One region of the Cohnella yongneupensis genome, then DNA from elsewhere that is predicted to be linked to it. Evidence: riboswitches for the same ligand, from Rfam matches in the RefSeq annotation. Region 1 holds a riboswitch; each other region holds the start of a gene.
What was found. A riboswitch is a leader RNA that binds a small molecule or an ion and turns the genes downstream of it on or off. The one in region 1 is predicted to bind ZMP and ZTP.

Region 2: another riboswitch for ZMP and ZTP. It lies ahead of ACFPQ4_RS05250 (DJ-1/PfpI family protein); the one in region 1 lies ahead of ACFPQ4_RS06010 (bifunctional 5,10-methylenetetrahydrofolate dehydrogenase/5,10-methenyltetrahydrofolate cyclohydrolase).
Region 3: another riboswitch for ZMP and ZTP. It lies ahead of rpiB (ribose 5-phosphate isomerase B); the one in region 1 lies ahead of ACFPQ4_RS06010 (bifunctional 5,10-methylenetetrahydrofolate dehydrogenase/5,10-methenyltetrahydrofolate cyclohydrolase).

The regions. Positions count from the first base shown of each region.
Region 1 is NZ_JBHSNC010000019.1:4,120-14,405, forward strand. It holds gene ACFPQ4_RS06000 (hypothetical protein) at 195-662, opposite strand; gene ACFPQ4_RS06005 (DUF3895 domain-containing protein) at 976-1,896, shown strand; ZMP/ZTP riboswitch at 2,000-2,078, shown strand; gene ACFPQ4_RS06010 (bifunctional 5,10-methylenetetrahydrofolate dehydrogenase/5,10-methenyltetrahydrofolate cyclohydrolase) at 2,123-2,971, shown strand; gene ACFPQ4_RS06015 (5' nucleotidase, NT5C type) at 3,045-3,578, shown strand; gene ACFPQ4_RS06020 (hypothetical protein) at 3,585-4,136, shown strand; gene ACFPQ4_RS06025 (PH domain-containing protein) at 4,187-4,612, opposite strand; gene ACFPQ4_RS06030 (hypothetical protein) at 4,735-4,860, opposite strand; gene ACFPQ4_RS06035 (hypothetical protein) at 5,340-6,296, shown strand; gene ACFPQ4_RS06040 (CD3324 family protein) at 6,305-6,568, shown strand; gene ACFPQ4_RS06045 (DUF2277 domain-containing protein) at 6,615-6,887, shown strand; gene ACFPQ4_RS06050 (hypothetical protein) at 6,974-7,585, shown strand; gene ACFPQ4_RS06055 (aldo/keto reductase family protein) at 7,787-8,734, shown strand; gene ACFPQ4_RS06060 (hypothetical protein) at 8,919-9,353, opposite strand; gene ACFPQ4_RS06065 (ArsB/NhaD family transporter) at 9,640-10,286, shown strand, end outside.
Region 2 is NZ_JBHSNC010000013.1:55,184-65,469, reverse strand. It holds gene ACFPQ4_RS05285 (ABC transporter ATP-binding protein) at 1-781, opposite strand, end outside; gene ACFPQ4_RS05280 (PLD nuclease N-terminal domain-containing protein) at 778-984, opposite strand; gene ACFPQ4_RS05275 (YhfC family glutamic-type intramembrane protease) at 1,007-1,714, opposite strand; gene ACFPQ4_RS05270 (helix-turn-helix domain-containing protein) at 1,695-2,249, opposite strand; gene ACFPQ4_RS05265 (SDR family oxidoreductase) at 2,409-3,308, opposite strand; gene ACFPQ4_RS05260 (SDR family oxidoreductase) at 3,379-4,395, opposite strand; gene ACFPQ4_RS05255 (SDR family oxidoreductase) at 4,468-5,307, opposite strand; gene ACFPQ4_RS05250 (DJ-1/PfpI family protein) at 5,377-5,952, opposite strand; ZMP/ZTP riboswitch at 6,022-6,099, opposite strand; gene ACFPQ4_RS05245 (DUF4180 domain-containing protein) at 6,181-6,549, opposite strand; gene ACFPQ4_RS05240 (LLM class flavin-dependent oxidoreductase) at 6,650-7,708, shown strand; gene ACFPQ4_RS05235 (amidohydrolase family protein) at 8,017-9,168, opposite strand; gene ACFPQ4_RS05230 (hypothetical protein) at 9,318-9,611, opposite strand; gene ACFPQ4_RS05225 (hypothetical protein) at 9,781-10,286, opposite strand, start outside.
Region 3 is NZ_JBHSNC010000051.1:72,559-82,844, reverse strand. It holds gene ACFPQ4_RS16895 (methyl-accepting chemotaxis protein) at 1-1,316, opposite strand, end outside; gene ACFPQ4_RS16890 (stage II sporulation protein R) at 1,475-2,155, shown strand; gene ACFPQ4_RS16885 (L-threonylcarbamoyladenylate synthase) at 2,229-3,284, shown strand; gene ACFPQ4_RS16880 (manganese efflux pump MntP) at 3,412-3,972, shown strand; gene ACFPQ4_RS16875 (low molecular weight protein arginine phosphatase) at 4,103-4,708, shown strand; ZMP/ZTP riboswitch at 4,753-4,835, shown strand; gene rpiB (ribose 5-phosphate isomerase B) at 4,954-5,397, shown strand; gene ACFPQ4_RS16865 (TIGR01440 family protein) at 5,435-6,031, shown strand; gene ACFPQ4_RS16860 (serine hydroxymethyltransferase) at 6,076-7,323, shown strand; gene ACFPQ4_RS16855 (NADH:flavin oxidoreductase/NADH oxidase) at 7,539-8,558, opposite strand; gene ACFPQ4_RS16850 (LSm family protein) at 8,676-8,960, opposite strand; gene upp (uracil phosphoribosyltransferase) at 9,171-9,800, shown strand; gene wecB (non-hydrolyzing UDP-N-acetylglucosamine 2-epimerase) at 9,859-10,286, shown strand, end outside.

The sequences.
Region 1 (10,286 bases):
GATGCGTATTTTCCTGCAATGTAAATGTTTAGGAAGTGTGCGAATCTTCTATTATTCTACACGCTTTCCGACAGATTTCAACAAAATCAATAGGAAAAATAAGGCTCGCGTCATAGATCCAGAGTAACAACAAACCCACCTCCATGTCATTAACCGGAAGGTGGGTAGGCGTTGGCATTCAATATTCGGCTAGGTTATTCCGCTTCGGGAGCGATTGTGCTTCTAAAAGAGACCGGCCTCCATAGCGACTCGGCTTGTCGAGCCCCTGCCAGCACGGCGATCAAGCCCGCGATAGACAGCATGACGGATAAGGGGGCGGCCCACAGGTTCGGTTGCGCGACGAAGAACGGAATAATGGAGACGGCGAGAATCGGAGGCGCGTTCCAACGGAACCGATGGATCAGCCATCCGACGAAGAGCGTATCGGCCAGTAACCCGATAACGCCGGGACTCGCCGCGTGCAGCAACGTTCCGATGGCCGAGCCTATCGTCGCTCCGGCCATTACGCGGCCGGCTTCCTTCATATCGAACTCGCGCGATGCCAACAAGAAGCTGAACGCGCCGAGCGTCGGATAGAACAGAGCATGCATGGACGGCAGATGCGATGAAATCCAGTAAATCAATACGATATATAAGCTGATCAATACGAGCTTGATGTTCATAATAGATTGTTCTCCTGTGAGAGTAAGTTAAAGTACACAAATTAGAGTGTAATTCTGATCTACGCAGTCGTCAATATTCGTCAAAAAATTCTGGCAGGAATACAGGCTAACGTTGTGGAACATGTGAAGGAGCATATCCTTGGATCTGCTCTTTCGTTGATCTATATGCCGAGGCGCGTAACACCGCAACTTGTCTAACGGAAGCGACAGCCTCTATTTAAAACCGACTTTTCCGCATGAATAAGGGCCGTGGCAACCGTTAGAATAGACTTGCGCGGTTGTTAGCGTCGTAACGCCTACGAAGGAGCTAGCTATGTTAATTCTATCGGTGCAAGAACGCGATGCGATCATGGAGAGCTTGAGCGCGGAGCAACGGGATTTTCTAACGAAACAATTGAACCGTAGCCGCCGGACGAGCTTCGCGAACGCGATGGCGCGCGACAAGGGCTTCCATATACCGGACAACACGAATCCGGAAGACATCGAGTTTTTGCTTTCTGATTGGATTTATACGGGCTATATCGACGCGGGATGCGTCTCGCCAGAGCTACGCTGCGAATGCGGTCGGCAACTGCGCTACCAGCATCAGGTGGACAATAAAGCGACCGGAGAGACAAAGAAGTTTGGCATCGAGCATCTGAAGGAGCATCTCGGGATTGACGCGGAAGTCGTAGCTGCGGTGAAAAAAGGGTTCGACGCGATCGACTACGAGCTGGACGAGCTCCTGCTCAAAGTGAAGAACGGCTGGCAGAACGATCCTGAGATCGTCGGCCGCGGTAATCTTCCAGAAGACGTGCGCATGCATGTGAGTCACGGCCTGCCCTTGCTCAATAGGCAGTTGGCCAAGCTAAGGCATGTCGCGCCTCCCCGTCGTGCCGAGTCTATTCCGATACAACGCGTCGTGCCCGTAGCGGAACCGCCTGCTCCGGTGGATCTCTTCAGCTGGAATGCGCAAGAAGACACGCATGAGAACGCACAAGAAGATACGGCGCTCCCTGTCGGGATGGAGCTGGACGACAGATGGCATGCGCCGGTTCTCGAATATGTCGGCCGCGGTATTCGCAGCGCTAGGGTGATCTGTGATCTGCTCATTCAAGAGAAGGGTGCGGCGGATGTTCGGTTTCTTACGGGAAAGCCGAGGTTCTATCCTCAGGTGTGCCTATTCATCGAATCGAAATATCCGGATTGCGCGGTGACGACGAACGGCACGGAAGATCGGCTATACAATATATAAGCAATCAATTATTCAATAATATCGACGATGCGAAAGAAGCCGATTGTTCGATAACGGTATTGATCGACGAAGCCTGTTGGGCTTACAATGGTAGCAACTGAATACGGCCGTGCGTAACTGGCGAACGCGGATGACCGCGAGGGAGCGCACGGCGTCACGAGCCGTACGCCTGGGCAGAGGTAAGGGAACATCCCTTGCCTCTTTCTATTTACCGGGAGGGATTGGGATGAGCGAACAAGTCACGATCTTGGATGGCGTGGCCGTTGCGCGTAACATGAGATCCGAGTTGCAGACGAGAGTGGAGGAGTTGGCGAAGCAGGGCATTACACCATGTCTGGCTACGATACTCGTCGGCGACGATCCGGCATCGGCTACGTACGTGAGAATGAAGGGCAACGCCTGCGAACGCCTCGGCATCCGTTCGAAGCGGGTTACCTTGCCGAGCGCAACGACAACCGAAGAGTTGCTACGGGTCATCGGCGAACTGAATGACGATCCGCTCGTTCACGGTATTCTGTTGCAGCACCCCGTGCCGGAGCATATTGATGAACGAGAAGCCTTCGAACGCATTAAGCTGGGGAAAGACGTCGACGGCGTAACGACGCTCGGCTTCGGAAGAACCGCGTTCGATCTGCCGAGCTACGCACCTTGCACGCCGCAAGCGATTCTATCGATCTTGGACGCGTACGAAGTGCCGCTGGAAGGCAAGCATGCGGTCGTCATCGGCCGTAGCCCGATTCTGGGTAAGCCCGTCTCGCTCATGCTGCTCAACCGGAACGCGACGGTGACGATCTGCCATTCGAAAACACAGCATCTTGCTTCGATCGTGAAGACGGCGGATATCGTCGTCGCGGCGGTTGGCAAGCCGCGGTTCGTTCAAGGCTCGTGGATCAAGCAGGGCGCGGTCGTATTGGATGCAGGTTACAATCCCGGCAACGTTGGCGATGTGGACTATGAGGCTTGTCTGCCCCATGTCAGCGCGATTACTCCGGTTCCGGGAGGCATCGGCCCGGTGACGATCGCGACGCTACTCCGCAATACGGTACATGCCGCCGAGTCCGAACTAAATCGATAACGAAGTTGACAGAATCGTTAACGGCATTACAAAATTATGACATTAATAATCAGCAGGGGCAGGCGAGGTTAGCATGCAAAGAATCGCGATCGATATGGACGAAGTTATTGCGGAATTTTCGACTAAGCATCTGGAGTTGTTTAATCGCACTTTTAACGAACAAGTTACGATGGAGGAGCTGCACGGCAAGAAGCTCAGAGACCTTCGGCCGGAGTTGGCTCACGAAATCTTCGAATTGATCCTAATGCCGGATTTTTTCCGAGATTTGAATCCAATACCGCACAGCCAAGAGGTTATCAAAGAGCTATCGGAGTCGTACGAAATCTTCATTGCCACTGCGGCGATGGAGGTTCCTACGTCCTTCACGGCCAAGTACGAATGGTTGAAGGAGCATTTCGGGTTCCTTAACGAGATGAACTTCGTATTTTGCGGAGATAAGAGCATCATTCGCGCCGACTATCTGATCGACGACAATACGAGGCATTTCAAGGGCTTCGAGGGCCAGAGCATTCTATTTACGGCGAACCACAATAAAAATGAAACGGGATACGTACGCGTGAACGATTGGTTGGAGGTCAGAGATTATTTCAAAGGGCTGGCGCGATGATCGGGATTGAGCTTTAAGCTGCCGAGAACGAATCGGACGGGGGCGATGGGCGTGTTCAGTGGGAAAAAGCTTGTCGTGCTGCTTACGGCCGTCATCGTAATCGGGGTGTCGTTCGCCGTGTATTTTTCCATGGATGCTCGGCTACATTTTCAGGATATCAATAAGCAATTACGGATGGACGGGATCCGGCTGGATATGCCCGAGCAAGACGTGATCGATCGATGGGGACAGGGGACGAATCAGGAAGGGTTCGGCGGGCACTTCAGAACGTACGAGGATCATAAGGTCGAGTTGGGATTCTCGGACGATTCCGAAAGCTCCTGTTATCGCTCCGTGTGCAATATTGTCTCGTCGAACGCGGACTACTCGATTTATGACATTAAGATTCAAGACGACATCGCGTCATCGGAAATGCAGCTTTGGGAGCGAGGCTTCAAGAGCGTGGAGAATCACCTCTATCGGCAAGACGAATTTTATATCTCGTTGCAGGGCGACAGCATTGTAGAGAAGATTCAGGTCTGGTTCTCGGATAAGGATCTGCAGGATCGGGAGTATTAGAGGGATACAAAAAGACCGTCTTCGCAGACGGTCGTTGGCGATAGTCGAGATTAGGCGTTCAATCTCTTGTTATTCTGGTGGGCGATGGTCATGAGCGCGACGTAGATGGGCTGAACGTTGAACTTTTTGCCGAATTCGAACTTATAGGTGGCCGTGCTTACGTTATTGGTTTTGAAATAGGGCGAAGTAATGTAGTGAATCGTAACTTCGCTATCGTCGAAGCCCGTACCCGCCGTTTCCATCGTCACTTCATAGATCGAGTTAAGGTGAATGGACGCGACCCTCGTTTTCTTGCCCGTCACGCCCTGATGATCAACGAGAATTAATCTTTCGTCGGTGAACATGAACGAATCGCGAACGAGCTTGAAGCCCATTAGGATTTTTTCTTGAGGCATGAGGTAAGCGCCGTACTGAGCGGTAAGCTCTTGTACGGATACTTCGGAATAGTTATTGAGCAGGCCGCTGAACAATCCCATTCAAGTGCCCTCCTAGAGGAAAATGACGTACGATTCGATAGCTTGTTGACAAATCCTGCATTCCCGAACTGGAAAATAAACAACCCGCCTCGCGTTTATTCCGATGAGACGGGTTGTTGTCGTTACCGCGTCATCGAGACGGAAGCGTATTGCGCGCGGATCCGGTCGCAGACGCGCTGAAGCTTACCCTTCAGCTGCGCGGACCAATCCGGCGACTGCTCGGCATCGAAACGCGATATCCATTCCATACCAGTGAACCATGTCATCGTCGAAGTCGATGGCGCAATAGCGCGACTCCTCAGCTACGTAGAACATATTATCGATCTCGTAATCGTAGTGGACGAGACCGATGTGACCTGCGCCGGTTGGCAATGCGAGCAGCTGCAAGCGACTGCAGAAGGCCGTCCTCGCGCGGCTCCCGTTTTAATTCAGACTTGATGGATGCGATTGCGTCCTCCCAGCTTCTTGGCGCGCCGGACCGGCGCTACCTTCGCATAGCCCCGATCAAGCAAATAAAGCATGTTGCCAAAGCTGAATCATTCGGTTGGCCGGAGCGTGCGTTGCCGTTCCTCGAACCATGTTTCTTAAGAGCATCGTGCTTCCCTCGCGAAAGATTATCGGATACGTTTCCAAATTTGGCAATGAGATTTTTTATAAAAAAGTTCGAACTATCGCCTCCATTGGATATGTGGCATGCTTGAAGTGCGAAGAGATGGAGGGAACTACGTTGAACGATACCCGACTGCTGTACCGAGAAGTTCGAATGGACGATGATTTCGAGGCAATGGAGCAATTAAGCTATAAGACGATCGCACGAGCGGGCCTGCTGAGGCCTGGCATGTCCTATCGTCGTACTAACTTTAAAGGCTTGCTATTTCCGGAAACGGACGATTCTCGCGGGGATATTCTTAAACATCTACCCTATTACGGCTTCGTGGCAGAACGCAATGGTTGTCTTGTAGCACTAATGACCGTGGGTATCTCCCCGGATACTCACAACGGATATGTGCATTTTGGATGTGACGATGAGCGAGAAGAAAAGATGGTTTCCGGGTTATTAACGATGTGTATGGATGTCGTTAAGCGGCATGGGGGCAACAAGTTATTCAAAGGTACGCTGCTGCAGCCGGGGCAAATTCGTAATGAGGAGTTTAAGCTGTGGGAGCGTGAAGGGTTCGTTACCGATGGTTATTACCATGTCATGATGGCTAATGATCGATTCCGTGAATGGAATGGTCCTGATCGTCTACTCATGGACGATATCGCATTCGCAGACATAGCGGACATCGCGCGTATCTTCGATATCTTGGATGAGGATCGGGAATATTACTTGGCCGAAGAGTACCGTTCTCAGTATCCGGACATCGGGCCGAATCATTTGTTCTTTACGTTGAAGGATAATAGGGATGGCGAGATTAAAGCAGTTTCCTATTGCAAGATATGGGAGCATCGTGGTGATGCTCTGACCGTTGCGTTCGGTGTTCATTTTCGACCCCAATACGAGATTTCTAGGGAAGATACGAGGCGATTCATTACCGCAACATTAGCTGCAATTAAACAAATGAAGGCCGAGAGGGTTTGGTTGCGCGCATCTTCTCGTCACTTCACGACAATTGTGCTGCTTGCATCGGAAGGCTTCGACTTCCTCTCGCCGCATGAAATTCAGCTAGTAAAGTCCATATAGGTGACCCGATGGGAAAATACAAGAACGCTAAGGATATTTTGCCGCAGAGCTTAGTGGAAGAAATCCAGAAATATATACAAGGTGGCCACCTCTACATCCCGCAGACGCAACGCAAGGCTTGGGGAACGAAAACGGGAATCAGAGAAGAACTGAAGGAGCGCAATGCTCTGATCGTAAACTCGTTCCAACTAGGGGCGACCGTAACCGAGCTGGCTTTGCGGTTTTGTCTGAGCGAGGAGAGAATACGAGGAATTATCTATGGAGAAGAGTAAGGCAGGCATTATAATAATTGAAAATGGGAATAGTGGAGTGAGCGCGATGTGCAGAAACATTAAAACGCTACATAATTTCAACCCGCCGGCGACGGAAGACGAGATCCAAGCGGCGTCGCTTCAATTCGTGAGGAAGCTGTCGGGCTTTAACGCGCCATCGAAAGCGAACGAAGAAGCGTTCCGTCTCGCGATCGAGGAAGTTACCGCAGCGGCGCGCAAGTTGTTGGACTCGCTCGTGACGAACGCGCCGGCTAAAGATCGAGAGGTTGAATTGCAGCGCGCGAAGGCGCGGTCGGTGAAGAGGTTCGGCAAGGCATGAGACGGGGCGGGCGTTCTCGTTGCCGAGAACGATAGAACCGGATCCCAAGCGCCTTCGTCTAATCGTTAGATGGAGGAGGCTTACTTATGTACAAATGGATAAATCTACTGGTCGTAGGCGCCGTTGTTGTCGGCTTGTCGGCGGCATGTGGCACGGCAAACTCGAACCAATCGCCGGTAGCCGAGGCGGCGAGCGTAACGGCTTCGGATACGATAACGTCGGAGGAGATGCCGACGGCGGAGCCCGCCCCGGCTCCGAGCGACACGATGTCCGAGGAAGCTCAAGCATCGGATGGCGGTCAGTCGCAAGAGCAAGAGCTTACTAAGATGCGCATCTCGTTGTTAGAACGGGCGCTTGGAGCCAAATCTGCGGAGCAAGCGGTCAAGACGTTGGCTGAAGCGCGACGCACGCGCAACGGAGCAATGGAGTACGCCGTACTCGATCCGACGACTCGCGAGCAACAGCGTAAGACGTTCGAGGAACTGAATTGGGTTACCGGAGTATCCAGTCCATGGATCGCGCGTTACCGGATCGGCAAGGGCGTCAAGCAAGACGACGGCAGCGTGCGTTATCCGGTACAATTCGATTACCGTACGTCCACGGATGCGGATCGCGAGGTAGATTGGTCGAAAATTAAACCGACCTATGTTACGGTGCGCAAGGACGAAGAGTTCTGGTATGTGACGAAAGTGGTATAGCGCGCGAAGCCGGCTTTCCCGCGAAGCCGGCTGATTTTGCGAACGAAGGAAGCTCGGTATCGGTTGACAGCGGATAAGCGACTTGATACGCTTACGACAGAGTGAACGCGCGTTCGCGGAGAGCTTTTACGCACAATGAACACGCGTTTACAGACAGACGTTCAAGGACGTCATCCCTATAATATGCATGGAGGTATACGAATGAAGTATCGGAAATTAGGTAACACCGGCCTGCAAGTGAGCGAGATCAGCTTAGGCAGTTGGTTAACGTACGGCAATTCGGTCGGTACGGATATCGTAGCGCAATTAACGAACCGCGCGTTCGAGCTGGGCATTAACTTCTTCGATACGGCTAACGTCTACGAGCGCGGAGAAGCGGAGCTGTTGCTCGGCCAAGCGCTGAAACAACATAAGCGCGATTCGTACGTCGTAGCGACCAAAGCTTACTGGCCGATGGGCGACGGACCGAACGATCGCGGCTTGTCGCGCAAGCACGTGTTCGAACAGGTGCATGCGAGCTTGAAGCGGCTGCAAATGGACTACGTCGATATTTTCTACTGTCACCGCTATGATCCTAATACGCCCGTAGAAGAGACGCTTCGCACGATCGAGGATCTCGTTCGTCAAGGCAAAATACTGTACGTCGGCGTGAGCGAGTGGACGGCGGCACAAATCCAAGAGGGACTTCGCGTATCGGACAAATACTTGCTCGACCGCATCGTCGTTCATCAGCCGCAATACAGCATGTTTTATCGGAATATCGAGCAAGAAACGATTCCGGTGAGCGAGAAAAACGGCATTTCGCAAGTCGTGTTCTCTCCGCTCGCGCAAGGCGTGCTGACGGGCAAATACCGTCTCGGTCAGCAAATTCCGCAAGACAGCCGCGCGAACGACGCAAAGTCGAACATGTGGATCAAGAACTTCCTGACGGAGGAGCACCTGACGAAGGTCGAGAAGCTGATCGCCTTATCGCAAGAGCTGGGCATCACGCTATCGCAGCTGGCGATCGCTTGGGTGCTGCGCCATGGCAGCGTGGCAAGCGCGCTCGTCGGAGCGACGAAGATCGAACAGCTCGAGCAGAACGCCAGCGCGTCCGGAGTGACTTTGTCGGCTGATGCGATTCAGAAGATCGATGAAATTTTAGCTTAAATAGGGAATGTGGGCATTGGCGGGCATCCGACTTCGGTTGGGTGCCTGTTTTGTTGTCTTGCAATAGCCCGAGACGGGGCTGTATCAGACCAACGGGCGTACGCTTTTCCGCGAACATAGCTCATACCATGACAAAACCCCGACGCGCGGAAGCGTCGGGGTTTACATTTGATGCGATTAATAATTAAGCCGCTTTACTCGCATTCGCTGCTACAGCGCCTTTATCTTTAACGACGTTAGAGATGAAGAGAACGATTGAAGCGATGAATGCAAGATAAAGTCCATATCCCGCGGTTACGGTGAATAGCCAGTCTTCGAACGCGTTTTTGAGGATGACGATCATTAGAAGCGACATCAAGGTGGAAATAATGCCGAACGTAATGCCCGCAACTCTGGATTTTCTAAGGAGCAGCGTTAAGAGACCCAATGCCGGAACGATAGAGAAGAACAATCCTACGGCTTTTATGCCTTCTACATCCCACGACACGCCGGTCGTAATCATTTTGAAGGGGCTGACGCTCAAGCTGAGAAAGCCGTCGCCTAGCTTCATGTAAGGCAGGAAGATGGAGATCAGGATAACTGCGGCGCTGATGAGTCTGACTTTTACGAGCGTGCTCATTGTGGGGTGATTCCTCCGTTTATATGTACGAGATTATGTGTATGTACAGGGAATATATCCCACACTATATACAAGAAATAATATTAGTAGGTTTGAAGGAATTTGTCGATACCTTTTTAGGTATTTGGGAGTAGGTATGCTCCGTATGGTTCTCAGAACAACGTTAGCGATTGCCAATGCTTATTTATCGGGGTATAATGGAAATAACCGAATACTTTAACGCAATCTGGAGGAGCCTGTCACTGACGGGCTCTTTTTGCGTTTTTTCAGGGAGGATGGGTGGACAATGGATCAGCAAGCATATGTGGCAATCGGTATTTTTCTCGTTATCTACGGTATCGTTATTTCGGAGGCGATCCACCGAACGATCGCGGCAATGATCGGCGGCGTGCTCATGGTAGTTGTCGGCATCGTCGACCAGCACGAAGCGCTGGCGCATATCGACTTTAACACGCTGGGCTTGCTCGTCGGCATGATGATAATCGTGTCGATAACGGCGGAGACCGGTCTATTCAAGTGCATCGCCGTCTGGGCGGCGCAGAAGGCGAAGGGAAATCCGGTAAGTATTCTTCTATCATTGGCGCTCATCACGGCGGTCGGGTCGGCTTTCTTGGATAACGTGACGACCGTGCTGCTCATGGTTCCCGTCACCTTCAGCATCACGCGTCAATTGCAGGTGCCGCCGATCCCGTATATCCTTACGCAGATTATCGCTTCTAACGTAGGCGGGACGGCGACGCTCATCGGCGATCCGCCGAACATTATGATCGGCAGCGCGGTGAAGGAGCTGACCTTCATGGCGTTCATAAACAATCTGGCTCCGATCGCCGTCATTATTATGATCGTATATCTCCCGCTGTTCGTCATGCTCTACCGCAAACAGCTTCATACGACCCCGCAGCTGAAGCAGCGGATAATGGATATAGAGGCGCG
Region 2 (10,286 bases), on a different contig from region 1:
TTACATGCATCGTAAAACCATCCGTCGTATCGCTCCATTCGCGTACGAACGATTTGCCGCGTAAGGCTTGCACCCATCCGGTGGGCAACCCGCGGGCTTTGACGCGGATTACCGGACGCTCGTGGTCGCGTAGCAGCCTTTGCAGGTCGCCTTGGATCACGATTCTCCCCCGATCCATGATGATGACGTCTTCGCTGATCTCTTCCACGTCATGCAGCACGTGCGTGGAGAACAGAATCGTCGTCTCTCGCTTCATCTCCCGCAGCAGCTCGAGCACTTCATGGCGACCTTGCGGATCGAGCGCGGATACCGGCTCGTCTAGAATAAGCAGCTTCGGCCGGTGGATGACCGCCTGCGCCAGGCCGAGCCTCTGCTTCATTCCGCCGGAATAGCCGCCGATACGGCGCCTCGCCGCGTCCTTCAACCCGACGCGCTCCAAAATTTCATCCGATCGCGTCGCTGCCTCTTTGGCGGATATCCTAGCCAGCTTAGCGGTGAAAACCAGAAACTCGCGGCCGCTCATCCAATTGAAGAAGGAGGGGTATTGCGGCAAGTATCCGATCTCGCCTCTAATGTCTTTCCCTGCCGCATTCGCGAACCGGATCGTACCGGATGAAGGCTGGAGCAAGCCGGACAACATTCTGAGCGTCGTCGTCTTGCCCGCCCCGTTAGGTCCGAGCAGCGCAAGACAGCGACCTTCGGCTATCCCGAAGGTTACCCCGTCTACTGCGGTCTGCGCTCCGAAGGTTTTGACCAAACCCGTCACTTCAAGAAGACTCAATAGTCGCTCTTCCTTCCTACCGTGAAGTAGACGACCGGGCCGAGCAGGCTCCCCAGCACGATTATGAACACCCACATGAGCTTCGGCCCTCTAACGGCTTTGCTTTCCCGTCTGACCAAGTCTATCAGCGCGATGATCATTAAAGCAGCTTGCACGACGATAAGCGGCAGAATAAGCTGCCAGTCTACATCTTTTAATGACATGTAAATACCCCCTAATAAGCGATTAAGAATGAATAACTAAGCCTACGGTTAATACGGAAATTCCGAAGAGAGCGATAAGTATGCTGGATTTACCAACGGAGTCTTTCACCAATCGAACGGCGAACCAGTTCAATCCGCTGTGGAGAGGAATAAGAGCGACGACCGTCCAAGGATAACGGGCGACGATCAGCGTACAGCCGATATGGAAAGCGGACGCCCATATCCGCTCTAGAATACCCCAGAACGGACTGGTCTGAACCAACCCTTGCGCGTCTAGCATTTGCTTCGCCTGCGTCGCTTTCTCATCCGTCCGTTTCACCAAAGAAGCAATGGCAACGATGTTAATCATAACGTAGAGCACTTCGATTGCCGCCCAGCCTTGGCCGACGGAGAGCGCCCAAGACGACGCGACCGACGTAAGCGCGAGCAGGATCACACGGGTACCCTCTTCCAGTACGCCGGAGCTTAAGCCGATAATATTCGCCGCTTGATCCCGAGGCAACTTCATTACGACCGCGCTAAGCGGTCCCCGTAGCAATAACGCGATGAACCATCCGAGCGCCCCTAATCCGAACGCTTGCCAATCCATCTCGTAACCCGCCAGCTTGAATCCGTACCAGAACAGGGCCGGAACAGCTAGGTAAAGCGGCAAGCACAATAGCGAGCGCACGGAAGCTTTGGCCATTACTTCTTCGTTAACGATAATCGGTTCAGTCGTTATCGGGTTCATTGCCGTTCACCTCCGGTATGACTACGTTCCATAAGTTACGTAGTCTTCTTCCTTCTCGCGGTTCGTTGCCGACTTGCCGTTGCATCCGCTCCCTAATATCCTTCAACATCTCCCTATACTCCTCGTCGTCCAAGTAGAACTGGTGCTGCCGAAAGCTGATTCCGTCCGCAAACAGGTCGTAATGGTCCTGTCCGACATAGGAACCGAAGCTTCCGATCATCGACGCCACGAACTTCATGAACAGCTCCATATGCAGCTCGGGGGACGTTTCCGTCATGTCTTCAGGCGTAATGTCGGCTGCATTCTTCGCCAGAACATATACTTTCTCCGTTGTCCCCCGCACTTTGCGTTCTTCCGCGACATGAATCAATCCCGCTTTCAGAAGCGTATTCAAATGACGGTACAAGGTCGCCTGAGGAACGTTCGAGAGGCGCTCCACTAACTGCTGGGTCGTGCGGTTGCCCTCTGGCATCAATGCTAGAATGATCCGCATACGGATAGGATGCAAAATCAAGTCGGCTTTCGTTGGATTCACGAGTAAACTCCTTCCGTTATCAACTTATTATCATTATCGATAATGATAATAATAATAATCGTATGAGCTATTGTCAATACCCACCAGTGCATCCGGATCGAAGAACGATAAAAGGGCACCCAGGTATTAAATAACCCGAATGCCCCTCTATTAGGTCTATTAGGTTTCCGTCATAACGCCCCCGTTAACGTGCAGCACTTGCCCCGTCACGAACGACGAGTCGTCCGACGCCAAGTAAATGTAAGTCGGCGCGAGCTCGAACGGCTGCCCAGCTCGCTTCATCGGCGTCTCCAGCCCGAACGTCTTCACGTATTCCGCGGAATAGCTCGATACGATGAGCGGCGTCCAGATCGGTCCGGGTGCCACAGCGTTGACCCTAATGCCCTTATGGACTAGCTGCAGCGATAAAGATCGCGTGAACGAGACGATCGCACCCTTGGTCGACGAGTAGTCGACGAGCAGCGGCGCTCCCACGTAGGCGGTAACGGACGCCGTCGAGATAATCGCGCTTCCCGGCTTCAAGTACGGCAACGCCGCCTTCGTCATGTAGAACATCGGGAAAATATTCGTTCGGTACGTGTCCTCAAGCTGCGCGTCGGAAATATTCATGATGCTTTCCTGAGGGAATTGAACGCCTTGGCCCATGACCAGAATGTCCAGGCAACCGTAGCAGGCGAGCGTCCGTCTTACGACTTCCGCGGAAAACTCCGGACGCCGCAAATCGCCTTCGATTAGTAAACAGCGCCGCCCGTATTTCTCGACCATCGCCTTCGTCGCCAGCGCGTCTTCCCGCTCGTACAAGTAGACGATCGCCATGTCTGCGCCTTCCTTGGCGAAGCCGATCGCGACCGCGCGGCCGATGCCGCTGTCGCCGCCGTTGATGATGGCGACTTTGCCTGCCAGCTTACCGCTTCCCTTATAGGCGGGATTATCCGAGATTGGAGTCGGGTTCATCAAATATTCCAAACCCGGCTGCCTATCTTGATGCTGCGGAGGGAACGTCACCGGGACTGGACGACAATGCGTCTCGTAACCGTAATACGGGTACATCGGAATCATCTTGCATCCGCCACCTTCTGCTCAAGTCGTCGAAGCAGAATATTCAGCGGATGCCTATTCGGTTCCCTTTTTACCCTCTGATCGCCTTTGCCGCCGCATCCAGCGCATGAACGACCTTGTCACACCACGCATCGAATTCCGGGTCTTCTTGCTGCAGCTCTGGATGGGCCAGAATGTGGGCGACCGTCTTCTTGATCCCTTGGTCGAGACGCGTCGTCGCGACGAATTCGGGAACTAGCCGCTTCAGCTTCGCGTTGTCGAAGACGACGGAGTTGGCCTTGTCGCCTAGCAAGCCGCCGCGGTAGTCTTCCGTGCTGCATGCGGCGAGGAATTCCGAAGAGACGTGGACGGCATTGAGCTTAACGCCCAGCGCGTCGGCGATAATCTCGTAAATTTGGTTCCAAGTGACCGACTCGTCCGAAGTGATATGTACCGTCTCACCGAGCGCGTGAATGTTGCCCATCAAGCCGATGAAGCCTTTGGCAAAGTCGCTGTTGTGCGTCATCGTCCACAAAGACGTACCGTCGCCGTGAATGATGACCGGCTTGTTCTCCAGCATGCGCCGGGCAACCTGCCAAGTTCCTCTGCTACCGTGCACGCCTAGCGGAATCGAGCGTTCGTCGTACGTATGGCTCGGCCGGACGATCGTAACCGGGAAGCCTTGCTCGCGATATTGCTTGATGAGGTACTCTTCGCAGGCTATTTTGTTCCGGGAATATTCCCAGTATGGATTCGATAATGGCGTACCTTCGGTGATTCGATAGTCCGATAGCGGCGTCTGATAGGCGGATGCCGAGCTGATGAACATGAATTGCTTCGTTTTGCCTTGGAAAAGGCGATAATCCCGCTCCAGCTGCGCCGGCACGAACGCGATAAAATCGGCGACGACGTCGAACGACATCGACTCGATCAGCTTCGCCACGCGCTCCTCGTCGTTGATATCCGCTTGAACGACGCGTACGCCCGCAGGCAAATCATCGTTCCGGCTGCCGCGGTTAAGCAAGTACAATTCGCAGCCTTGCTTCGCCAATTGCTCCGTAATCGCCGAGCTGATAATGCCTGTTCCCCCGATAAAAAGAGCTTTCATTTCCGTGCACCTCCATGAGTTTGAGAACGACCGAGACGTCGGCCGCTCCATCAGCGGTTACCTATCCCTATTTTACCAATTCAGTTGAAGCTTGCGAGTATACTTTACGCCTTCGAGCCCGGTCGGATCTTTCTCCGCCTTGAAGCGGACGAATGATTCGGCAGCTTCCGAAGTTCTGACGCGAAGCGGCTTCGGATCGCTATGGACGACGTCCCATACGACATCGGCAACCGACTCCGACGTCTGCGGCACGGAATTGCGGCTATTGAAACCTTCGATATAACGCATCAGAACCGGCTTGTATTCATCGTCCAGAATACCGCCCGTCTTCTCGACCTGCGACATGACCGTACTGACGAAGCTCGTGGCGATCGCGCCCGGCTCAAGAAGCGTTATATCGATGTTGAAAGCGGGCTTATAGTAAGTCGCTAAGCTTTCGAGTAGACCTTCGACCGCGAATTTACTGGCGCAATAAATTTCGTTGAGCGGCTGTCCCACAAGCCCGCCGACGCTAGACGTCGCGATAATATGCCCGCCATCTCCCTTGCGAAGAAGCGGCAGCGCGGCGCGGATCGTATGCATGACGCCGTATACGTTCGTGTCGAACACGCGATGGATGTCCGCGAGATCCGCTTGCCCAAGCGCCCTCAAATAACCGAAGCCGGCATTGCAGAATAGGACGTCCAGACGTCCATGCTCGGCATCGATTCGGTCTACGACCGTCTGCAGAGCGGTCGGGTCGGTTACTTCCATCTCGACGAAATGCACATTCGCGTTGTCCGCGTACAGCTGCCTATCTCTTTCCGCATTCCGAGTGCCCGCGTATACGGTCCACCCTTCCCGTCCGAACTTCAGCGCCGTTGCCAGACCGATCCCGGACGATGCGCCGGTAATCGCAATGATTCGGTTCAAATGATCACCCGCTTCGAGAAATTAGGTTACCAGTCCTTACCTAATCATTATCCTCGATCGAATAGGCCATTACAATTGCGGACGATAGTACGGGTAATCTATTTTCTGTTGCACCTGTCGAGCGAATGCGACGTCCGTTAACGACTCGACGAGCAGCAAGCCTAGGTCGATCGAAGACGACGCGGCTCCTCCGGTGAACACGTCGCCGTCGCGAACGCAGCGTTCCCGAACGACCTCCGCGCAATAGGGGGCAAGCAAGTCATATGCCGACGGGTTAGTCGTTGCCCGCTTACCCTCTAGGAACCCGGCGGCGCCGAGCAGCAAAGCGCCGGTGCATACCGACGCTTTGAGCTTCGCGTCTCGCGCGGTCTTGATCCAGGCCATGAATGCGGCATCGAATCTAAGCTGTCTCGTAGGCATGCCGCCGGTTACGAAAACCAAGTCGTACCTGGACAAGTCCGGCAAAACGTGGTCGATGTTGATTTTAAGTCCGCGATCGTCCGTAATCCGGTCTTTGTTCGAACAGAAGTCCCATGACAAGTCCGGCTTAGCCCCGAGCACGAGCATCCACGGCAGCACCTCATGTACACCCGCCCAATCGAGCGTCGTCATTCCGTCGAACATCACGTAAGCCACTTTCATCATAGACACCTAGCCTCTCCTTATGGGCTGGAAAAACAAAAAGAAGCACCCGATCGCGACATTCGCGTTCGATTGCTTCGCCCAGGCGTACGGCCGTATCCGCTGCGTTCCCCCATGGTTATCCATGCTACGCCAGTTGCGCGCGGTGTAATTGTTAACGATAGTGTACATCCTTATTTTGGAACTGACAACGGTTGGATTTGTTTAATCACGTCTGTAGATCCGGCACGATTACGCGTACTGGTGAAGCCTATCGAGCGCGGTCGCCTGGTCCGGGAGGAAAAAGATTTGCGTGCCCTTGTTGCATTCGTATATGAAATCCTTCAGGCTTTTGCTGTCGTACGCGCCGAAATCTCCTACGATCGCCAGCTTCACTTGATAGGTCGTAAACTTTTGCAAAATATCGCCCGCAAGCTTCGTCTTGAGCTCAAAGAAATCTTCCGTGAAGCACGACTTTTCGATGAGCATTTTTGTGCAGTCCGCCGTGTATTGTACAGTAGCCATTAAATCCAATGCGTCTTGCACTTCGCCAATGACAATCTCGTCGCTTTCCACGATCGCTACTAAAGATGGTCCTCTTTGGTCAACCCTAATGTTCATCCGCAGCTCACCTCCCTTGGATTGTAACCTAACTAACAAAAGTTGAGAAACAATAAAATAATGAGTAGACTATAGGTATTAATAAGGGGGCGAAACCCGCATGACTAATCAAGCATCTTCATTCGAAATAGGAATCAGCACGTTTCTCGAAGCGACGCCGAACGCGACGGTCGGGAAGTCCATCACTCACGCCGAGCGGCTGCGCCAGGCCGTCGAGGAAATCGTGCTCGCCGATCAAGTCGGGCTAGACGTCTATGGCATAGGCGAACATCATCGGGCAGACTACGCGGGCACTTCGCCGGTCACCATACTCGCAGCGGCCGCTTCCGTGACGAAGCGGATCCGTCTCTCGAGCGCCGTTACGGTATTGTCCTCGGACGATCCGGTTCGCGTATACGAATCTTTCTCCACGTTGGACGGCTTGTCTAACGGTCGGGCGGAAATTATGGCGGGGCGCGGTTCGTTCATCGAATCGTTCCCGCTGTTCGGATATAGTCTGGACCATTACGACGAGTTGTTCGAGGAAAAGCTCGAGCTATTGCTCGCGATCCGCGCATCGGAAAAGGTCACCTGGCGCGGAGGCCATCGTGCGGCGATCAAAAACTTAGGCGTCTATCCGCGCTCCGTGCAGGAGCCGCTTCCGGTATGGATCGCCAGTGGCGGCAATCCGGAATCCGCCGTTCGCGCGGGGACGCTCGGATTGCCGATCGTGTTCGCCATCATCGGCGGCATGCCGGAGCGGTTCGCTCCGCTCGTCAACTTGTATAAGCAAGCCGCCGCGCGCGCAGGGCATGACGTCGCCAAGCTGCAGATTGCGACGCACTCCCACGGCTTCATTTCGGATACGACCGACCGAGCAGCCGACCTGTTCTTCCCGCACACGCAAGCCCATATGAACACGATCGGTCGCGAACGCGGATGGCCGCATTACGACCGCTCGGCGTTCGATGCCGCTCGCAGCATGCGCGGTGCGCTCTATGTCGGCGATCCCGAATACGTCGCCGAGAAAATCGTGCTGCTGCAGCGCAACCTAGGCATTACGCGGTTCTTCCTGCATGCCGACGTCAGCACGATGCCTCATAGCCAGCTGCTGCGCACCATCGAGCTGCTCGGCACCAAGGTCGCGCCGATCGTTCGCAAGGAGCTTGCTAAGGGATAAGCATCTCATCTCCTAATGTAACTATAGAGGCTGTCCCACAAGTCACCGAAAGGTGATTAAGGGCAGCCTCTACGCGTATGAGCATCGATTGATGGGGTAGGGGACTGACTCCACGGACACACGGGACGCTATTCTGACGAACAAGCCGTGTTTGGGCGACCTAGCGGACATAGAAGACGCTATTTTCCTCAAAACTCGTTAGAATACGGCGCTTGGGTGCTAATAAGGCTTCTGATATCCGCAACCAATGTTAAAACCGTTAATTGGCCAGGAATAGCGACTCGTGTGTCCGCTCCGATGTCAACGTGTTATTGGGTCATATCTACCTGCGCATCAATCAGTAGGCGGCCCGCTTCCAGCTTAGACAAATGGGTCAGGTCGGGCTTCTGCCCGTCCGGAAAATCGAGCTTCCCGAGCGCCTCCAACTGCGTCTTCGTTGCCGGCTCGGCTTGAAGGATCGCGTCGTAATTATCATGCGCGATTCGCTTCGCAACCTCCGGGTCCTCTTGGTTCAGTAAATCGACCATCCGGTACATCGATTCGATGGCCGCCGCCTCCTCGCCGTCCAGACCGTAGCCGGAGTCGGTGCTTAGCAGGAAACGATCCGAGAACTTCTTCATGACCGGCACGAAGTCTTCGAGCGTATTCCCGCTATCCGGATTCAAATCCGTGAAGCCCGCGAAGAAGTCGGCGTACAGATTCGGATGCGCCGCCATCAGCGCTTCAACGTTGGCCGGAGAATTGTAGGCATTAATGTGCCCGACTATGATAATCGTATCGGGATAGGCGTCGAGCGCTTCCTCCAGCTTCACGATAGGTTCCCCGGCCATTGGATCGATATGAAGCAGAACCGGAGCTTTATACTCCGCACATAATTCGTAGAGCTGCGGCAAAATGCCATCCATCGGATCGAATGCCTTCCAAGCCACCTTTGACACAACGGGAGAGTAGGTGGATGCTCCGACGATTTCGCCGATGCCGAAATAGCCTTGCTCCAGAAGACGCCGGGCGTCATCGATGGCGGACTTATCGTGGAGATCGATGCCGGAGAAATACGGAACGACGTGATCCGGATTTCCCACGTACGCTTCCCACGCCGCGGCGTCCGTAAGGACGGCGCTCGGTTCCGAGACGTCCCCGAACAGCACGACGCGGCTGACGGCATTTTGGTCCCACATGGACTGCTTTATCGCATAGGCAGAGCCGCTGGCGTCGTGATTATGAACGTCCGTCAGCCCCAGAGAGTGGTACTGCTCGACGAGTTGCTCTAATGTCTTCCGCTCGGGTGCCGCGGGTTCGGACGCTACTTCGATTGTCGCAGTTGGCGTTGAAGGCCCCACCGCCGGGGACGAGGACGGAGCCTTCGATCCGTCGCAGCCCGTTGCCAAGACGAGGAGAATCACGAGCACGAATGCAAAGCTTATGGCACGGCGCAGCTTGCGATAGGTCATTATACGCATAGTAGAGTCTCCTGATAGATAATAGGTGAGATCCTTTCTGTATTTCGCCTGTGCGTAATGCAACTAGCATGCCGCGGGACCGGAACTTTGCAGACGATAATTGTACGAAATACACTTGGCCAGGGCTCTGACGGGCTCCGTTGGGGGTTTCAATTGGCGTGTTTGGCTTTATCGATTTCGCGTGAAATTCGAGCTGCCACAGCATCAAGTTCCTCTTGCGCATCTTTCATGATGACATGAAGCACGATGCTGGCAGCGAACGAAATGGCCGCAAAAATGAAAAATACAACCGTATCTATTTTTCGCATCAATCGATCGGCAATGCCATAATGAATCAGCTCACCAAAGTTGCTCATTCCATAGAATATAAATGTCAAAATAGTAAACAAAACACCTAGCACAATTAAAATGATTTTTGCAAGACTTGTGCGCTCAAAATACATTCGAATCACCTCATTGCAATTATACAGCACCTAATAAAATTATCCTTAAAATTTCCATTAAATTAATTTGCGTCGACATCGAAATTAAAAAGAAAAATGGCGTGTCAAATTGGTTGTCAATTTGCACGCCATTTCGTGTGTCATATCCTGTTTTTGCTCTTCTTTGCCGTTAGGCGCTAGCGCCATTCAGCGCGGCTTGCAGGCTTTGCTGAAGCGTTACAATCTGCTGCTTCGCATCGATGATCTGGCCTTTGAGCGTTACGATCTGCTCCAGGTCCGCAACGCCGGTCGCCGTATCGCCGGCTTGTCTCGCCGCTTTGACTTGCATCCAAAGCGCTTGCTTCTGCGTGCGGACCGTCTCGATGCTCGCGCGCTCGGCTTTGATCTGCTGCGCCAAGCTCTTCAGCGTAGCCTTCAACGCCGCTTTCGCTTCCGCGGACAGCCCTGTGCGAGCCGCCTTGTTCGCATTATGCTGCTGAACGATTAGCGCGGTCAGCGTCTTCTGCTCCGCCCGCAAAGACGCGAGCTCGCTCTTCAGCGCAGCCGTCTGCGCCTTCCACTCGGCATGCTGCGTCTTCTTCGCCGACGCGCCGGACGCATCGGCGGTCGCGGCGAACGCGGATTGCGCCGTGCCGATCGTAAGCGCCAGTCCAAGCGCCGCTACGATGAACTTCT
Region 3 (10,286 bases), on a different contig from region 1:
TCGATGAGCGAGCCGATCTGTTCCGCGGATTTACGCGACTCTTCGGCGAGTTTGCGGATTTCTAGCGCTACGACGGCGAAGCCTCTGCCGTGTTCGCCCGCGCGGGCAGCTTCGATGCCGGCGTTCAGGGACAGGAGATTCGTCCGGTAGGCGAGATCTGTAATCATGATCGCGATCCCCTGGATTTCCTGCGAGCGGTTGCCAAGAGACTGAATGACGACGGCCGCCTGCTGCACCGTCTCGTCGAGCACCTGCATGTCCGTCAGAACCTCGCGCACGGATTTCGTGCCTTCCGCGGATGCCTCGGATGCGGCTTGCGCCAAGCGAGACACCTCATCGTTGCTGGCAGATACTTCATAGATGCCGTTCGATATTTGTTGGATGGCGGTTACGGCTTCGGCGACATGGTTCTGTTCGGTCGTCGAGCTGTCCGCGATCTGGTTCGTCGCTTCGACGATCTGTTCGGTCGCGCGGGTCGTCTGTTCGGCGCTGGCGGTCAGCTCCTCGGAGGACGCCGCTACTTGAATGGCCGTATCCTGCGCCTGGCTCATAATGCCGCGCAGGTTGCGCAGCATCCGGTTGAAGCTGTCCGCGAGCGTCCCGATCTCGTCTCGGCTGCGCACGATGATCTCGCGGCTCAGGTCGCCTTTGCCGTCGGCGATTTCTCGCATTTGACCGTTCATGGCGGCAAGCGGCTTCGTTATGGCGCGAATGATCAGGAATGCGACCACGATGGACAATAGAACGCCCGCAATGAAAAATCCGTACATGAGCGTCTGTTCTTTCTTATCGTTCGATTTTTGGATCTTGTTGTCGCTTGCGATTTCCGCGTTCAGACGATCCACCGCTTCCGCGGTTACCTGGTCGAGCTTTTTGCGGGCCGCGCGCTCTTCGTCGAAATGAACGAGCTTGGCTTCGGTCAATTGACCGGCTAGCACCAGATCGATTGCTTTTTGGCTCTCTTTGGTATAGTCGGCGTACAATTCCTCGATTTGGTCAACCGAGGATTTATCCGCATCGCTTAAAGTCGAGTCCGACTTAAGCCGATCGATAATAGCGGTGACTTCAAGCCCTTTCGCCGTAATTTCCGACGTGTACTGGCTGTCTTGCATCATGATATACGCCCGTTCGTCGTTCGACATGCCGGCTAACCGATATTGGAGATTTTTGAGCGTGTAACGCAATTCCCCGTCCGCAACGGTCTCTTGCTGGGCCGATCGGGAATGCTCCAAATACAGGTTGGTCATGATGGCGAGGGAGAGGAGAAGAAGAGATAGGACGGCAAAAGCGGAAATCAGTTTGTTTCGAATGCTCATATAGGCCTCCTGCTACTTGATGTCATGTTAGATATCATCGGCTTTTGCCGAATAAAAATTGATAGGTTTATAGACTCGTTTCCCGGACATACTGAACATTACGACGTTCCGGAACGCATAGATCGGCACCGACGGGTGCCCGAGGAGAGAAATCGTCTATGCGCGTTCATTTTTATCCGCAATCATCTTCCAAATCCTATTATTTCGTTAAAATTATCGTCCTGTCGTTGGCATTATTCCTGGCGTTAATAGCAACGTTCGGCCGATTCGCTTCGGCGAGCGCATCCGAGATCATTCCCGAAGACGCGATCCGGATTCGGATTATCGCCAATTCCGATAGCGACTTCGATCAGAAAGTAAAACAAGCCGTGCGCGCCAGCGTGTCCGAGGCGATTCTCGCATGGGGCGAGATGCCCGCCGACCATGACAAGGCGCAAAGCTTGATTCGCAATCACTTGAAACAGCTGCAAAAGCTGGTGAACGCTAAGTTGAACGATTACGACGTCGACTACAAAGGCCGCGTGGAGCTTGGGGAAGTGCCTTTTCCGGATAAACAGTTCAAAGGCAAGAGCTACGCGGCTGGCGATTACGAGGCGTTACGCATTACGCTGGGCGAAGGCAAAGGAGCGAACTGGTGGTGCGTGCTGTTCCCGCCTATGTGCTTGACGGCGGCTACCGCTCAAGATGACGACGCCAAAGTCGCGACGGCCAGCGTTAAACCGGCGCATGCGTCTAACGCTTCGGACAACGGAACGGAAGCGGAGAAGCCGAAGCCGAAGTTTTTCCTGTGGGTCATCATCCAGAAGCTGATCGCGTTCATCGCGGGGTTGTTCTCGTAATGTGCTATAATAGCGGCAAAGCATAGGCTTGCCGCGCATGCGGCGATGACGGCAGACAAGGATGGACATGAGCATGATGACGAAATATTGGTCCTCGGATCCGGCGCAGGCCGGTCTGAAAGAAGCCGCCGCGGCGCTTGCCGATGGCGGCATCGTTGCGTTCCCGACCGAGACGGTGTACGGGCTCGGAGGAGATGCGGGCAATACGGAGGCGGTCACGCGGATTTTCGCGGCCAAAGGCAGGCCTTCGGACAACCCGCTGATCGTTCACTTGGCGGAAGCGGCGGACGTTGGACGGCTCGCGACGCAGGTGACGGAAATCGAACGACGGCTGATGGAGGCGTTCTGGCCGGGACCGCTGACGCTCGTTCTTCCGGTGAGGGAAGGCGTCGTATCGCCGCTCGTGACGGCAGGACTCGATACGGTGGCGGTGCGCGTGCCCGCGCACGAGACGGCGCGGAGGCTGATCGCGGAGTCGGGCTGCCCGCTGGCCGCGCCGAGCGCCAACCGTTCCGGCAGACCAAGCCCAACGCAAGCGTCGCATGTGCGTGAAGACTTGGACGGGCGTATCGACGGCATACTAGACGGCGGTCCGACCGGCGTCGGGCTTGAATCGACGGTTGTCCGAGTCATCGATGATCGGATTCATATTCTTAGACCGGGCGGCGTAACCTGCGAGATGCTGCAGCAAGCGGTCGGCGGACGCGCATCGGTACAAGGCGAGGAGAGTCGGCAGACGGAAGCGTCCCTCGAACAGGCGCCAAGGTCGCCCGGCGTGAAATACGCTCACTATGCGCCAAAGGGCGAGTTGCTGCTCGTCACGGGCGAGCAGGAGGCGATGATTGCGGCCGTCCAATCGAAGGTCGATGAAGCGCGCGCCCTTGGGTCGCGCGTCGGCGTGCTGGCGTGCACGGAGCATGCGGGCCGCTACGAAGCGGACGCGGTGCTCGACTGCGGGCCGCGCAGCTCCCCTGAAGTCGCGGCGCAGGCTCTGTATGCGCACTTGCGGGAATGCGACGCGAGGGAATTGGATTTCATCGTCGCGGAAGGCTATGAGGAGCGAGGCATAGGCACCGCGCTCATGAATCGCCTGCGCAAAGCCGCCGGCGGCCGCGTTCTGAACGTCTAAAGGGAAGCACCCCTCCATCTTCCATAAGCTTCCACCCCTAAGAGCATGATCCCGAACTCGTCCGCATATGTTGGATAGAGGATAAGGCGATGCGGAGGCTAGCTCGCCGCATGAGGGGGGACAAGCGATGACGGACTGGTCCATCGCATCCGGGCAAATGCTGACGATTCTCGTCATGGCGGTCGCTCTGGGCATGGATGCTTTCTCTCTGGGCATCGGAATCGGATTGAAAGGCATCCGGCGCCGCGACGTGCTCAAGCTGAGCGCGATTATCGCGCTGTTCCATATTTTGATGCCGCTCGGCGGCATGGTCATGGGACAATACGTCGGCGAGCTGCTCGGCGGAATCGCGACTTCTGCCGCGGGAGCGTTGCTCTTGCTGCTCGGCGGACATATGGTCTATAGCTCCGTGCGCGGGGAGTCGGTCGATTCGATCGATCATCGCACCGTCTGGGGCACGCTCGTATTTTCTTTTAGCGTAAGCATCGATTCGTTCTCCGTCGGAGTGTCGCTAGGCATGTTCTCCTCTCACTTGTTCGTCACCGTGCTGCTATTCGGGTTGACCGGCGGGCTGATGAGCGTAATGGGATTGATGCTCGGACGGCACGTCAGCCGTTCGCTGGGCGGATACGGGGAAGCGCTCGGCGGTGTTATTTTGTTCGGATTTGGATTATTATTTCTTATATAGAGACGGCCAAGCATAAACGACTTACGCCGTCCTAAGGGATGGCGGAAAAACGTTTATGTCGGAGGTTATTCAGAAATGAGTAGCCATGAAACTTATAAATTCTGAATAACTAGATAAAGGGGGCACAAGCATGCTTCGCATTCTGATCGTATGTACGGGGAATACGTGTCGCAGCCCGATGGCACATGCGATGCTCGCCGATTTGGCTGCCCGCGGAGGCAAGTCGATCGAAGTCCGCTCGGCGGGCGTCGCCACGATGAACGGTCTTCCGGCGTCCCCGCACGCGGCGACCGCGCTCCGCAAACGCAACCTGGACGTACCCGGCACTTCGACCTCGCTGACGGCGAACGAAGTGCGCTGGGCGGATCTGATTCTTACGCTATCGACCAGCCATAAGCGAGCCATCGTGCAGTCTTACCCGGATGCTATCGCGAAGACGCACACGCTTAAGGAATACGCGCTCAGAGGCGATCCGGTAATGGACGACGTGGCGGAGGCGGAGAGGCTGTACAGCGAATGGCAGGTTCGGCAAGCGTTAGGGCAGCAGTTGTCCGCCGAGGAGCAAGCGCGGCTGTTCGAGCTGCAACGGCGCATTCCGAATTTCGATATCGCCGACCCGTTCGGCGGCTCGCTCTCGCTCTACGAGCAGTGCGCGGACGAGATCGAGGACGCTTTGCTGAGCATCGTCGAGAAGCTGGAACCAGATGATTCCGGCTCGAATGGGCGCGAAGGGTGATTGATTTTTATCGCTTCGTTCGGTATGATTAGAGCATAACTTCAAGGTTCCGATGTAACTGGCGACGCGTAGTGGATGAAACCACGGTGGAGCATCGGACACCCGGCCGGTCGCCTGGGCAAAGAGCAACGTGCTAACGCACGTTTGCTCTTTTTTGTCTTTTGACGGTATTATGGATGTCGAATTCTGTTTGGCTCAGAGCAATTCAGGTATAATAGCTACGTATACGAGGGAGGTCATTGGGGATGAAAATCGCGATTGGGGCAGACCACGCCGGTTACCGGCTAAAGGATGAGATCGTACCCGTGCTTACGGCGCTGGGCCATGAATTGATCGACGTTGGCTGCAGCTGCGGAGATTCCGTAGATTACCCGGATTACGCATTGCCGGTATGCGAGAAAGTCGTTAGCGGCGAAGCGGAGCGGGGCATTCTTATATGCGGAACCGGCATCGGCATGTCGATCGCCGCGAACAAGACGCACGGTATTCGTTGCGCGCTCGTGCACGACATGTTCTCGGCCAAGGCGACTAGAGAGCATAACGATACGAACGTACTCGCCATGGGCGAACGCGTCATCGGTCCGGGGCTTGCCGCGGAAATCGTGAAGATCTGGCTCGAGACGCCGTTTTCGGGCGGCGAACGCCATAAGAACCGCATCAACAAAGTGATGGCATTGGAATCGAAATAATTCATTCGCGATATCGGCGATAGAAGGAGGTCTCGTGATGACGTCGGAAGCTGCGAACACGATAACGGAGCAAGTGGAGCAGGTGCTAAGCGAGCTCGCGCAAGCCGCGGCTTTGCGGCCGGGGCAGATCGTCGTATTCGGCGTCAGCACGAGCGAGGTGCAAGGGGCGCGCATCGGGACCTCCGGCGCCGAATCGGTTGCCGCGCAAATTCATGCGGGCGTAGAGCGGGTCAGACAGCGGATCGGATTCCAAGCGGTCTGGCAATGCTGCGAGCATCTGAATCGCGCGCTGGTGACGGAACGGACCTTGGCCGAACAGCAGGGCTGGACCGAGGTATCGGCGATTCCGATGCCGAAGGCGGGCGGCTCGATGGCCTCCTTCGCTTATCGTCAATTGCAACAACCTTGTCTCGTCGAGGCGGTGCAAGCGCACGCGGGCATCGACATCGGAGAGACGATGATCGGCATGCATTTGCGTCCGGTCGCCGTACCGCTCAGACCGTCGGTCCGGACGATCGGGCAGGCGCGGGTCGCGATGGCGATGACGCGTCCGAAGCTGATCGGCGGCGCTCGCGCGGTCTATACCCTGGAAGACGCCGCTCCGGCGCAATCTTCTACGAATACTTGTGACTAATGCAGTACCCATAGAACTAATTCCTTAGGAGGCATATCATCATGTTGGACAATCTCAACAAGCAAGACCCGGAAATCGTAAAGGCGCTTAACCTCGAACTGAAACGTCAGCGCGACAACATCGAATTGATCGCATCGGAGAATATCGTAAGCGAAGCGGTCCTCGAGACGATGGGCACGGTGCTTACGAACAAATACGCGGAAGGCTACCCGGGCAAACGCTACTACGGCGGCTGCGAATACGTAGACATCCCGGAAGAAATCGCGCGCAACCGCGCCAAAGAACTGTTCGGCGCAGAGCATGCGAACGTTCAGCCGCACTCCGGCGCGCAAGCTAACCTTGCGGTTTACTTGGCAGTGCTCAAGCCGGGCGACACGGTTCTCGGCATGAACCTTGCGCACGGCGGCCACTTGACGCACGGTAACCCGGCGAACGCGTCCGGCTTGCTGTACAACTTCGTCGCTTACGGCGTTAACGAAGAGACTTTCACGATCGATTACGAAGAAGTCCGCAAAGCGGCTTTCAAGCACCGTCCTCGTCTGATCGTTGCCGGCGCATCCGCATACCCGCGCACGATCGATTTCGAGAAAATGGGCAAAATCGCTAACGACGTAGGCGCGCTCTTCATGGTCGACATGGCGCACATCGCGGGTCTCGTCGCGGGCGGTCAACATCCGAGCCCTGTACCGCACGCTCACTTCGTTACGACGACGACGCATAAGACGCTCCGCGGACCTCGCGGCGGTATGATCTTGTGCCGTCAACCATGGGCTGCCGCGATCGACAAAGCGGTATTCCCGGGCACGCAAGGCGGACCGCTCATGCACATCATCGCGGCCAAAGCGGTCGCCTTCGGCGAAGCGCTTCAACCTTCTTTCAAAGACTACGCTCGCGATGTAGTCGTTAACGCGAAGGTGCTTGCGGACGCGCTCGTCGCGGAAGGCCTGAATATCGTTTCCGGCGGCACGGACAACCACTTGATGCTGATCGATACGCGCAACTTGAACATCACGGGCAAAGAAGCCGAGCATGTTCTCGACTCCGTCGCGATCACGGTCAATAAGAACGCGATCCCGTTCGATCCGACGAGCCCGTTCATCACGAGCGGTATCCGTATCGGTACGCCGGCCGTCACGACCCGCGGCATGGGTCCGGAAGCGATGAAGACGATCGCTAAAGTCATCGCCCTTACGCTCAAGAACCCTAAAGACGCGGCGACGCTCGAGAAAGCCCGCGGTCTTGTGGCTGATCTGACGGCGCAATATCCTCTGTACCCTAACATGGCGTACTAATACGCGCATACGCAAAAGCCCCGACGTGGAACCTTGGTTCCGTGTCGGGGCTTTTTTGGTGATTCGCCACGCGCGGGCAATAGCGGAATAGCGGAACGTGGTTCTGCTAATGTGCCGCCAAGCACGGGCAATAGCGTATTAACGGCACGTAGTTCCGCTAACCCGGTGCCGCATGCGCAGGTATTATCGCAGGAGCGCGACTATCGCGTCGCGCCTTAATAGCCTCGCTCGTACTGCTTCACCACGTCCGTCTTGCCATCCAGCTTGCGAAGCGCGTCGACCGCCCAGTAAGGGTTGCGGAGCATGCCGCGTCCGATCGCTACGAGGTCGGCATCTCCGCCTCCTAGAATGCTCTCTGCGAGCTTCTCGTCGTCGATCAAGCCTACCGTGATCACGGGCACGTCCAGCGCCTTCTTGATCGCCCGCGCGAGCGGAACGTGATAGCCGGGGAAGTTGCCCGGCTTGCGCCCGGCGGATACGCCGTCTCCGCCGCTCGATACGTCGAATACGTCTACGCCCGCTTCGCGATACTTGCGGCAAAGGTCGATAGCATAGTCGACATCGTAGCCGCCTTCGGCGTACTCAACCGCGGATATGCGCATGATAAGCGGCATGTCCGGCGGAAGGACTTGCTTGACCGCTTTGATGACTTCGACGCCGAACTTCGATAAGTCTTGGCCGAATTCATCTTCGCGGCGATTCGAGTTCGGCGATTGGAATTGATGGATCAAGTAACCGTGCGCCCCGTGCAGCTCGATCGTGTCGACGCCGGCTTCAACCGCCCTGCGGGCTCCGTCCGCAAACTTGCCGACGAGCTGCCACACTTCCTCGGTAGTAAGAGCTCGAGGCTGCTTATATTTGGCGTCGAACGCTACATTCTCGGGACCAACCGGCTGGACCGCGTCCTGCGCCTTGCGTCCGGCATGCGCGACTTGTATCGCTACCTTAGCGCCGTACTTGTGAAGCTGGTCGATCAGCTTACGGAATGCCGGAACCTGCTCGTCCGACCATAAGCCGAGGTCGCGATTGGTGATCCGGCCGTCCGGATCGACGTCCGTCATTTCGATGATGATCAATCCGGCTCCGCCGATTGCCCTAGATGTATAGTGAACGAAGTGCCAATCGTTCGGAATGCCGTCTTCCGCGTCCACCGAATATTGACACATCGGACTCATGACGACCCGGTTGCGCAAAGTCAGCCCTTTTAACGTATAAGGTTTGCTCAAATAACTCATAAGCTCGAAAGAACCCCCTTAAGATCGATCTGTGGAATTTGTTGCACAGTCCCTATTATAGCATTCCCTAAGACCAATGGCTAAGCGGTGGTAATGACCGCTTAGCCATTGGTAAATTCAGATCAGCAGCGTAATAACGAGTAACTCGAACAACACGAGCGTCGTGATCGCGGCCGGACCGAAGAAGCGGGCGTCCGTGTTAGCCAAATGCAAATACGTATTGTCGTGACCGACGACGACCCCTTCGTACGTATGTCCGTCGATCGTCTGAACTCTCACTTTGCGGTTCAGGCATTGACCGCAAATGCCAGCGAGCTTCTGACGGGTTTTCTTCACTTGGTCGCACCAATGGTTATCCGCATAGTAGAGCTGACCCTGATTGCGAACCGAACCGGTAGGCATGGGCATTCCTCCTCGCCATATTTTGCTACATGCTATGCGAATGTCCATCGGAAGTGACAACCGCTTAGGAATATTGCCTACCGGCAACGCCGAACGGATGTTATGCACCCGTTCGGAGACAATGATATAATGTACGGGCAAACTACATAGAGTGACGACCGAATGTCTTCCGCAAGGGGATTATGTCGAGTCGCGAGAGGGAGGAAAATCATGGGGAAACTCGTGATTTGCGATCATCCGCTAATCCAACACAAAGTAACGTTCATCCGAGACAAAAATACGAACACGAAGCAGTTCCGCGAGCTCGTCGACGAGGTAGCCATGCTCATGGCGTTCGAAGTAACCCGCGACGTTCCGCTTACTACCGTCAAGGTGCAGACGCCGGTCGCGCACGCCGAAGGCCAAGTCATCGCCGGGCGAATGATGGGACTTATTCCGATTTTGCGCGCGGGTCTTGGTATGGTGGACGGCGTATTGAAAATCATTCCGTCGGCGAAGGTAGGCCATATCGGCTTATACCGGGACCACGAGACGCTGCAACCGGTCGAATATTACTGCAGCCTGCCGTCCGACGTTGCCGAGCGCGAGCTCATCGTCATCGACCCGATGCTGGCCACGGGCGGTTCCGCTAACGCGGCGATCGAGATGCTGAAGAAGAAGGGCTGCCGTCCGACGAAGTTGATGTGCCTGATCGCGGCGCCGGAAGGCGTCAAGGCGGTCCAGGAGCAGCACCCGGACATCGATATTTACTTGGCCGCGCTGGACGAGAAGCTGAACGAGCACGGATATATCGTACCGGGATTGGGAGATGCTGGAGACAGACTGTACGGCACGAAATAGCGGTACGCCGTCATAGATAAAGGGGAGACAATCGGACGTGAGCGACAAAATTAAAGTAATGACGATATTCGGCACCCGGCCGGAAGCGGTCAAGATGGCGCCGCTCGTGCTTGAGCTGCGGAAGCATCCGGAGGCGATCGAGTCGATCGTGTGTGTGACGGCGCAGCACCGTCAATTGCTCGATCAGGTGCTTGAATTTTTCAAAATCGTGCCGGATTACGACCTAAACGTCATGCAGCAACGGCAGACCCTTACGGGAACGACGGTGCGCGTCTTGGAAGGCTTGGAGCCCGTTCTGCAGGAATCGCGGCCCGATATCGTATTAGTGCACGGAGATACCCAAACTTGCTTCTTGGCGAGTTACGCGGCGTTCCTGCAGCAAATTCAGGTAGGACACGTCGAAGCCGGATTGCGGACATGGAACAAGCTGAACCCGTATCCGGAGGAAATGAACCGTCAGCTCGCGGGCGTTCTGTCCGACGTGCA